DNA from 2 places in the Ensifer sp. 38_S197 genome. Region 2 is predicted to be linked to the other one. Evidence: riboswitches for the same ligand, from Rfam matches in the RefSeq annotation. Region 2 holds a riboswitch; the other holds the start of a gene.

What was found. Region 2 has a riboswitch for thiamine pyrophosphate ahead of thiD (bifunctional hydroxymethylpyrimidine kinase/phosphomethylpyrimidine kinase). Riboswitches for the same ligand answer to the same signal wherever they lie in the genome.
Region 1: linked by a shared signal. The riboswitch ahead of thiC (phosphomethylpyrimidine synthase ThiC) and the one ahead of thiD (bifunctional hydroxymethylpyrimidine kinase/phosphomethylpyrimidine kinase) in region 2 are both predicted to bind thiamine pyrophosphate.

What each region holds. Positions count from the first base shown of each region.
Region 1 is NZ_JBXOVZ010000001.1:926,395-931,228, reverse strand. Features, by position in the region: gene AC1Z3V_RS04205 (hypothetical protein) at 35-214, shown strand; gene thiC (phosphomethylpyrimidine synthase ThiC) at 446-2,263, opposite strand; TPP riboswitch at 2,354-2,482, opposite strand; gene AC1Z3V_RS04195 (sigma-54-dependent transcriptional regulator) at 2,579-3,943, opposite strand; gene AC1Z3V_RS04190 (sensor histidine kinase) at 3,947-4,834, opposite strand, start outside.
Region 2 is NZ_JBXOVZ010000001.1:191,112-195,945, forward strand. Features, by position in the region: gene AC1Z3V_RS00695 (hypothetical protein) at 1-418, shown strand, start outside; gene AC1Z3V_RS00700 (glycosyltransferase family 4 protein) at 415-1,716, shown strand; gene thiD (bifunctional hydroxymethylpyrimidine kinase/phosphomethylpyrimidine kinase) at 1,873-2,682, opposite strand; TPP riboswitch at 2,936-3,038, opposite strand; gene AC1Z3V_RS00710 (glycosyltransferase family 4 protein) at 3,880-4,834, shown strand, end outside.

The DNA.
Region 1 (4,834 bases), 740 kb from region 2:
GAGCGGCGCGGTGGAACGCCGGAAGGAACGCCCATTGACGGACCAGACTTTCTCGCTGCTGGTCTTGGTCGGCGCAGCCGGTGGCGATGGACTGGCGGACACTGATGCGATGCAGGTCGCCGGCCCTGTCGATCCGCGCTTGTTCGCCATCCTCGACCAAGCCGCTTCGCGAGAGGAAATCGCGGTCGGCGAAGATCTGGGGACGCTTCGCTGATTTTGGCTCTCGAACTCGGCTGCGGCCAGCTCTGCCGCGAAAACGAACTGGCGCAGCCCGGCCAGTCCGGCCTCGTCACTGGAGACCGGGCGATACCTAATTGACCTCGATCGGCGCCGGGCGACGGCTGGGCGCCGAGGTGGAAGGAAGGCGCCGGCTCGAAATAGACGAGAGCATTTGCCTTGCCGTCGGAAGGGAATGCAATGGCGCTCCCTCCCGACGCGTTTCGTTTTACCCTTCGGCTTCGACTTCGCCGACTGGCATATAGAGGTCGCCGCCTTCGCGATACTTCGCGGCCATCGCCTCCAGCCCTTCCTTCTGCGCTTCGGCGCGGATGTCGTGCGAGATCCGCATCGAGCAGAACTTCGGGCCGCACATGGAGCAGAAATGCGCCACCTTGTGCGCTTCCTTCGGCAGCGTCTCGTCGTGGAAGTTGCGGGCTGTCTCCGGGTCGAGCGACAGGTTGAACTGATCCTCCCAGCGGAACTCGAAGCGGGCGCGTGACAGCGCGTCGTCGCGCACCTGCGCGGCGGGATGGCCCTTGGCGAGATCGGCGGCGTGGGCGGCGATCTTGTAGGTGATGACGCCCACCTTGACGTCATTGCGGTCCGGCAGGCCCAGATGCTCCTTCGGCGTGACGTAGCAGAGCATCGCAGTGCCGAACCAGCCGATCATCGCGGCGCCGATGCCGGAGGTGATGTGGTCGTAGCCGGGAGCGATATCCGTCGTCAGCGGTCCGAGCGTGTAGAACGGCGCCTCGCCGCAGACGGCGAGCTGCTTGTCCATGTTTTCCTTGATCTTGTGCATCGGCACGTGACCGGGGCCTTCGATCATCACCTGACAATCCTTGGCCCAGGCGATCTTCGTGAGCTCGCCGAGCGTCTCCAGTTCGGCGAATTGCGCCGCGTCGTTGGCATCAGCGATCGAGCCGGGGCGCAAGCCATCACCGAGCGAGAAGGAGACGTCATAGGCGCGGCAGATATCGCAGATCTCCTCGAAATGCTCGTAGAGGAAGCTTTCCTTGTGATGATGCAGACACCACTTGGCCATGATCGAGCCGCCGCGCGAGACGATCCCGGTGACACGGTCGACGGTGAGCGGGATGTAATGCAGCCGCACCCCGGCATGGATGGTGAAATAGTCGACGCCCTGTTCGGCCTGCTCGATCAGCGTGTCGCGATAGACTTCCCATGTGAGGTCCTCGGCAATGCCGTTGACCTTTTCCAGCGCCTGGTAGAGTGGCACGGTGCCGATCGGAACCGGCGAGTTGCGGATGATCCATTCGCGGATGTTGTGGATGTTGCGGCCGGTCGAAAGGTCCATGACCGTGTCGGCGCCCCAGCGGGTCGCCCAGACCATCTTTTCGACCTCTTCGGCCATCGACGAGGTGACGGCGGAGTTGCCGATATTGGCGTTGATCTTCACCAGAAAATTCCGACCAATGATCATCGGCTCGGATTCCGGATGGTTGATGTTGGCGGGCAGGATCGCTCGGCCGCTGGCGATTTCCTGGCGCACGAATTCCGGCGTGACATGATCGGGGATATGGGCGCCGAAGCTCTCGCCATCGCGAACTTTCGCGCGCGCATCGCGGCCGAGGTTTTCGCGGATCGCCACGAACTCCATTTCCGGCGTGATGATGCCGGCGCGGGCATAGGCAAGCTGGGTTACCGCCTTGCCGGCCACTGCCTTAAGCGGCGCATGCTGGAACGGGAAGGTCGGCGTCAGCCGGTCGCCGCTGGCAAAGCCGTTGTCCTCCGGCCGGACAGTGCGCCCCTCGTAGGTTTCCACATCGCCGCGGGCGACGATCCAATTGCGGCGGAGCCGCGGCAACCCCTCCTCGATGCGGATTTCGGCATCGTCTGCGGTATAGGCGCCGGAGGAATCATAGACCGTGACCGGCGGTTCGCCCGAGGTCGGGTGCAGCGCGATCTCACGCATCGGCACGCGGATATCCGGATGCAGGATGCCGGCCTTGTGGACTTTTCGGGATGCCGGAAGCGGACCTTGGGTGACCGAGAGAGGGGTGGGCTTTGTGGCAATATTCATGACGAGGCTCCAAGTTTGCGATTGGAGACCCAGTTCTGATGCCGGAAGGATGAAAGACGCGCCGCCAGGTGCTGAATGCACGGAATCCTGGCTTCGATATCTGCACCGTCCCTACGCCAGTATGAACTGGATCAGGTTCAACGGGTCACTGCGCCACAGCCGGCGAGCCGGCCATCCAGCAGAATCTCAGCCCCTTGCGGGACCCCCCTGGTGAATGCCTAGAAGATAGCCATCGAACGGCACGGGTCGTCAAGCGCGAAATCGCTCGTTGCTCAATATGCACGTTAAACGGGTATTCCGGATGTAGACTCGACGCTAGTGGTCAGGTTTTTCCGGAACGCCGCGCTCCGCATAATCGGCGCGGTTGATGCCGTGGCGCTGGAGCTTGTCGTAAAAGGTCTTGCGCGGAATGCCGAGCGCTTCGATGGTCGCCTTGACGTCGCCGCGCTGGGCTCGGAGCGCCTCCTTCAGGATCTCCGCCTCGTAGCGTTCGAGCCGCTCCGGCAGCGCGAAACCGGACTGTTCGGTCGAGACAACGGGTTGCCCCAACGGGCCTTCGACGCCAAGCGCGACGCGTTCGGCAAAATGCGAAAGTTCGCGCACATTGCCAGGCCAGTTGTGCGTCATCAGGTGCTGCTGCACGGTCGGTGAGATGACGGGCACGTCACGCTTGAAGCGCTCGACTGCCCGGGTCAGGAAATGCGAGAAGAGCAGCGGGATGTCGTCACGGCGTTCGCGCAGCGGCGGGATCGACAACGTCACGACGTTCAATCGAAAGTAGAGATCTTCGCGAAAGTCACCGCGCTGCGCCGGGTCGCCGAGATCGATTTTTGCGGCGGCGATGACGCGGATATCGACGGGACGGACCTGATTGGTGCCGAGTGGCGTAATCTCGCGGGCTTCAAGAACACGCAGCATCTTGACCTGAGTTGCCGGCGGCATTGCCTCGATCTCGTCGAGGAACAGCGTGCCGCCGCTGGCGTGTTCGATGCGACCGACGCGCTTCTTCAAGGCGCCGGTGAAGGCGCCCGGCTCGTGGCCGAAGAGTTCGCTTTCGATCACCGTTTCCGGCAACGCGCCGCAGTTCAGCGCGACGAAGTTGCCGTTGCGGCGCCGGCTCCAATTGTGGAGCAGGGTGGCGACCACCTCCTTGCCGCTGCCGGTTTCGCCGGCGACGAGGACGTCGACATCCGTGTCGGCGATGTGCCGGATCGTCTGCCGCAGCCGCTCCATGACCGGTGTTTGGCCGATCAGCGGCAGGCTGTCGCCGGCCGTCTCCGCCGCCCGTTTCAACGCGCGGTTCTCCATGACGAGCCGGCGCTTTTCGAGGGCGCGCCGCACGCTCTGCACCAGCCGATCGGCGGCAAAGGGCTTGGGAATGAAGTCATAGACGCCATCCTGCAATGCCTGCACCGCCATCGGGATATCGCCGTGGCCGGTTACCAGAATCACCGGCAGGTCGGCATCGAAGGCGGCGATGCGGCGATGAAACGCCAGGCCATCGATGCCCGGCATGCGGATATCGCTGACGACGATGCCGTCGAAATCGGCATCGAGCGTCTCCAGCGCTTCAGCGGCACTTGCAAGCGAGGTGACGGCAAGGCCGGCAAGCTCCAGCGTCTGCTTCATCGCCTTGCGCAGATCGTTGTCGTCGTCGATGAGGTAAACGGACGGCTGCATCGCTCAGGCCCTTTTCAGGCGGACCGTGAAGACGGTGCCCCTGTCGCTGGTTTCGACTGATATCTCGCCGCCATAGTCGGCGACGATCTCCTTGGAGATGGCAAGACCGAGGCCGAGTCCTTCGTCCTTGGAGGTGTTGAATGGCGTGAACAAATCTTCGTGGATATGCTGCGGGATACCCGGGCCATTGTCGGCAACGACAAGCGAAACGCTGCCGGAAGGGCCGTCCTCGCAACGCACGCGGATTTCGGCGTCGGTCCGATTGCCGAGCGCTTCGAGCGCGTTCTGCAGGAGATTGATCAGGACCTGTTCAAGACGGATACGGTTGCCGAACACGCTGAGGCCGTTTTCCGGCAGGTCGACGACGATCGCATCCATGCGGCCGGCAAAGCGGCTGCGAAGGAGCATCAGCGCGCCTTCGACCACATCGCGCATCGGTGTCGGCTCGGCGACGAAGCGGCCCTTGCGGGCAAAGCTCCGGAGTTCGTCGGTGATGGTGCCGACCCGTTCGGTAAGGTCTGCGATGCTGGCGAGGTTCTCCACTGCCGTTTCCTGCTGGCCGCGTTCGAGGAAGGTGCGGGCGTTGTCGGCATAGGCGCGGATGGTGGCGACCGGTTGGTTGATCTCGTGGGCGACGCCGGCGGCCACCTGGCCGAGGATCGCCAGCCGGTTCGCCTGGACCAGCTCTTGCTGAACCGCCTGGAGTTTCTCGCCGGTGCGCCTGTGGTCGGCGATCTCCGTTTCCAGATGATCGCGGGCAAGGCTCAAGTCACGGGTACGCTCCGCCACGCGGCGCTCCAGTTCGTCACGGGCGGCACGTTCCCTCGCCGCCGCCAGCGTCAGCGCCTGGCGGCGACGCAGGAGGAAGGCGACCAGCGCCAGCAGCGGCAC
Region 2 (4,834 bases):
TCATTCGATCCGCTGGGCCGGCAACACCTCGCTCGAGCGTGCCGATCATCTTCAGTCGAGCCGCTATGCCGGTTATCCGGTTGGCGCCGTGAACCGCCTGAAGCTGACGCGGGTTCAGACCGCCTCGCTCGAATGCTGCATCATGCCGCGCACGGCACTTCTCGATGAGACCGGCGTTTCGCCGACCTATCTCGGCGCGTCGCTCAAGGGGCTGGATCTCGCCTTGCGGCTGAGCCGCCGGGGCTACGAATCCTATTGGCTGCCTGCTCTTCAAATGCTCGGATCGGATGAGGCGTCAGGCGCTGTTTCGCCAGCCACGGCCAGATACGTGGAGCGTGTCGATCAGGCCCTGTTCCGGGGACGCTGGATGCAGACGGTGGAAACAGAAGGAACGGCCCACAACGAGGTTTCGGCATGAGTGAAAAACTCCGCGTGCTGGTCGTTTCGCACGGCCACCCGACCCATTCGCTCGGTGGCGCCGAGATCGCCTCCCACGGATTGCACAAGGCATTGAACGGCCTGCCGGGCATCGAATCGATCTACCTTGCCCGCGTCGGCAATCCCGTGCCGCGCCACGGCGCGTCGGCACTGATGAGCCTAAGGCTGGCGATGGACGAGGTGCTCTACCATGCCGAGGACTTTGATCATTTCTTCCTGTCCAATGGCGATACAGACGCGATCCGCCGAGACCTCTTGCGCTTCGTGGGAGACATCAAGCCGGACATCGTCCACTTCCACCATGTCATGGGCTTTGGGTTGGAAGCCCTCTATGCGGTGCGTGACGCTCTGCCGAAAGCACGCATCGTCGTAACCTTTCATGAGTACCTGCCGATCTGTCACAACCACGGACAAATGGTGAAGCGGCCCTCGGGTCAGCTTTGCAATGGCGCCTCGCCGATCAACTGCCACACGTGCTTCCCGGAAATCCCTGTGTCGCGCTTCGTCCGCCGCGAGCAATTCGTCCGGGGCATGCTGAACCTTGCCGACGCCTTCATCGCCCCGAGTGCCTTCCTTGCCAATCGCTATGTCGAGTGGGGTATCGCCGCCGAAAAGATCTTTGTGATCGAAAACGGCATCGTCATGGGGGAAAAGACGCCCGCCCGCGAACTGCCGACGGCGACGGCACGACGCAACCGCTTTGCCTATTTCGGTCAGATGACCCCTTTCAAGGGCGTGCATGTGCTGATCGACGCCGTGTCGCGCGTGCCGGAGGAGATCTGGGGAGACGATTCGACGCTGATGATTTTTGGCGGCAACCTGGAGCGCCAGCCGACCGACTATCAGGACCGCGTCGCGAAACTGATCGAGGATGCAGGGCGCCGGGTTCGTTTCTACGGTGCCTATCAAAACCAGGATATGCCGCGGCTGATGCGCTCGGTCGACTGGGTGGTGATGCCCTCGGTCTGGTGGGAGAACTCCCCGGTCGTCATCCAGGAGGCGCTGCACCATGGCCGGCCGATCCTGTGTTCAGATATCGGCGGCATGGCCGAGAAAGTTCGCGACCGCCTGGACGGCTATCATTTCCGAGCCGGCAGCGCACAAGACCTAGCGGATCGGATGATCGATGTACTGAGCACGCCGCGATCCTGGGACAACCTTCGGGCAACCCTCAGGCGCCCGATGAGCCATGTCGATTGCGGCCGCGAGCATGTCGCTCTCTACCGGAAACTGCTCAAGGCGGAGCATCCGTTTCACGCCAACGTAGCAGTGGCCTGAACCAAAACCGGGGCACGCCCCCTCAAGCAACTGCAGCCCGCGGACGACGAGCTTCCCGCCTCAGATCATTTCATTACTCTTATTAAACAATGGAATGACCTTACTTTTTAAAGCGGAACATGAACAATGGACCGGCACAAGGTTTCGGGATGGATATTAATCGCCGCCGTTTCCCCACCACTGATGGAAGTGATGAACCGGCCCCCGCCCTTGCCCGATTTTAAACGCAACTCCCGCGACAAGCGCGTCATGCAGATAGGTCTTGGCGGCTACTACTGCGTCTTGAAGCTCCAGCCCACGGGCAAGACCAGCGGCGATGGCGGCTGAGAGCGTGCAGCCGGTGCCATGATCATTCCTCGTCTCGACCCGCGGACGAGACAGACGCAACGCGGTGTCCCCGTTGAAGAGAATATCGACGGCTTCGTCGCCCTCGGCATGCCCGCCCTTTATCAACACTGCACGCGCACCAAGCTTCAGCAGCATCTCCGCCTGCCGCGCCATTTCCGTCTCGTTCTCGGCAATCGCGCGCCCGGTCAGCAGCGCCGCTTCGGGCAGATTCGGCGTCAAAATCAGCCCTAGCGGCAGCAATTCCTCCTTGAGCGTCGCGATCGCATCTGGGCGCAACAAAACATCGCCTGAAGTAGCGACCATCACCGGATCGATGACTGCCATATGCCCATGTCGCTTCAAGCCGGACGCGATCGCCGTAATGGTCTCCTGGCGAGACACCATGCCGATCTTCACCGCGCCAGCGGCGAGATCTGAAAACACGGCATCCATCTGAGCTGTGACGACGGCTGGAGAGATATCCTCGACGGCTCTGACCCCGCGGGTATTTTGCGCCGTGATGGCAGTAATCACGCTGGCACCGTAGACGCCGAGCGCCGAAAACGTCTTCAGATCCGCCTGGACGCCGGCGCCACCGCCGGAATCCGAACCTGCGATAGTAACGGCGATAGCGGTCATGCCTGGCTCCTCTGGAGAGCAGAGATGCGTTCAATGTGGACGAATGCGCTCACAATCCAGGCACCCAAGAAACGGCCCGTTCCCGAGCATCCTCTAGCAATCAACAAGGGAACCGAATGATCGAGCAGGCGCATTGGGCGGCTCGGCTTCCGGAACCGTGCCTCGCGCCATGGTAAACTACGTGTAGGCACCAACGATCTCCCAAAAGCATATGACGGAGATCCAAATGAACGACGGAGGCGCGGCTGATATCCCAAGGAGGCCTCGCCGTTCCTACGCCGGTATGATCCGGATCAGGTACAAGGGTCTGGCTCACCGCCATCTCAGCACCGTCAGGTGCGCCCCTCGGCATGCGTGATTACTGGGGGGCACGAGGCGGGATGTCAACTGCCAGAGTTCAGGGCGGGACACATCGGCTCGATGAGGAAGATGGGCGAATCAAGGTGCTCCGCAATGAAAAAGGCCCCTATTGCCTTGAGAGCGCAAAGGGCCTTCTATCTGAGCGTTCGACTTCACAGACATTCAGACTTTTACTTTTCTTGCCCAGCAATGCAAGCGCTGATCTGAACCTTCAAACTGAACCAGTTTTGGCTAGAGTTTTCCGGTGTCTATTCCTGGCTGGGAAAGGGACGGAAGACGATGAAGGCATCGCAGTTTTCGGACGCCCAGAAGGCGTTCATCCTGAAGCTATTTTTCGCGACTTGACATGTTTGCGACCATTCTCCCGCGCGCTCCAGACCTTGGCGATTCGTACGAGAGCCTAATATCCCCATTCCGGACAATATCGTCCGCGTGGTCGCTGGAACTTGCCAGGGACGCGTTGCGCAACGCGTTGTGGACAAATCGTAGAGAAGAATGTACCTGCAGCCCTCTAAAGTGATCAGTTCGCGTTGCGTGCTGATCGGCCGCAACAACGTTTGCCGTCGAGGCAATGCCAACTAAGGCACGATATGCGATCCAAGGAATACGGGCTCCTGCTCGAGCTGCCGGCTGTACGGAAGAGATCCCCCAGCCCCATCAACACCTGCGAACAAAGCAGGTAACGCCTATTGCGAGCCACGAGCCAGCCAGTATTCCAAAACTACTAGAGTCGTGGAGCATCAAAGTTGCATTTCAATATAGCGGGATACCGATTTCAATCATAGTTGATCTATGGACGCTAATTTGAATTGCCGACGTTAGTAAAGGAAACCAAGAATGTCATCGCGGCTTGGCGAGATTTTGATAGTCACCGAAGAGCTTGCTGGCTTGAACAGATCTGGTGGGATCGGCGCATGCGCGCTGGGTCAAAGCTTACATCTGCAGTCGCTAGGCTACCACGTCGATATTTTAATTACTGATCTGGACTGCAATCAAGCAACACAGCGAGAACTGCTGAGAAACCACAGCGACTTTACAATTCGTTTTCTTCGAGATCTCGTTGACGCAGACGACGTCGTATCACAGCCTGTTGACGCAATATCGAAATCATATTGCGTCTATCGGTATGTCAAATCGCAGAACTATCACGTTGTGCATTTCAACGACTGGCTCGGTTCAGGCTTCTATACGGCAATGGCGCGTCGCCAAGGCCTCATCTCGAGTGTCATCGTGACCCATTTGCATGGTAGTTCTGAGTGGGTTCGGAGGCACAATAAGAACCTTCCTCGCCTTGAAGAGTTCGAAACAGAAGCGATCGAGAAGAGCCAGATCGAAAATTCGGACTTAGTGATCAGCCCAAGCGAGTATCTACTCGATTGGTATGCCGCTTCAGGAATTCGACTCCCAAAATCAAAGGTGTGCAATTGGTTGCTACCCCAATGGTTTAGTGAGGGGTTCAACGGCGACCGCCCCTTAAGTTGTGCACCCGTAGCCTCTGGCAGCATAGATACCCTGATCTTCTTTGGAAGACATGAGCGTCGAAAAGGCTTTGAACTCTTCCTTAGGGCAGTGGCGGCGTTCCCCAAGAGTTTTCAACCGAATTTGGTTTTCCTTGGGCGTTTTGATCGCCTTAACCAGGAGTTCTCCGGTTCTGCCGCCCTTAGAAAGCTACAGGGCTACGGCGGGGAAATTGATTTCGTTAATGACCTACATCAACAAGACGCGATCCGATTCATTCAGAAGGCCACGAATGCGCTCTGCGTGATGCCCTCCTTGGTTGAAAACAGCCCCT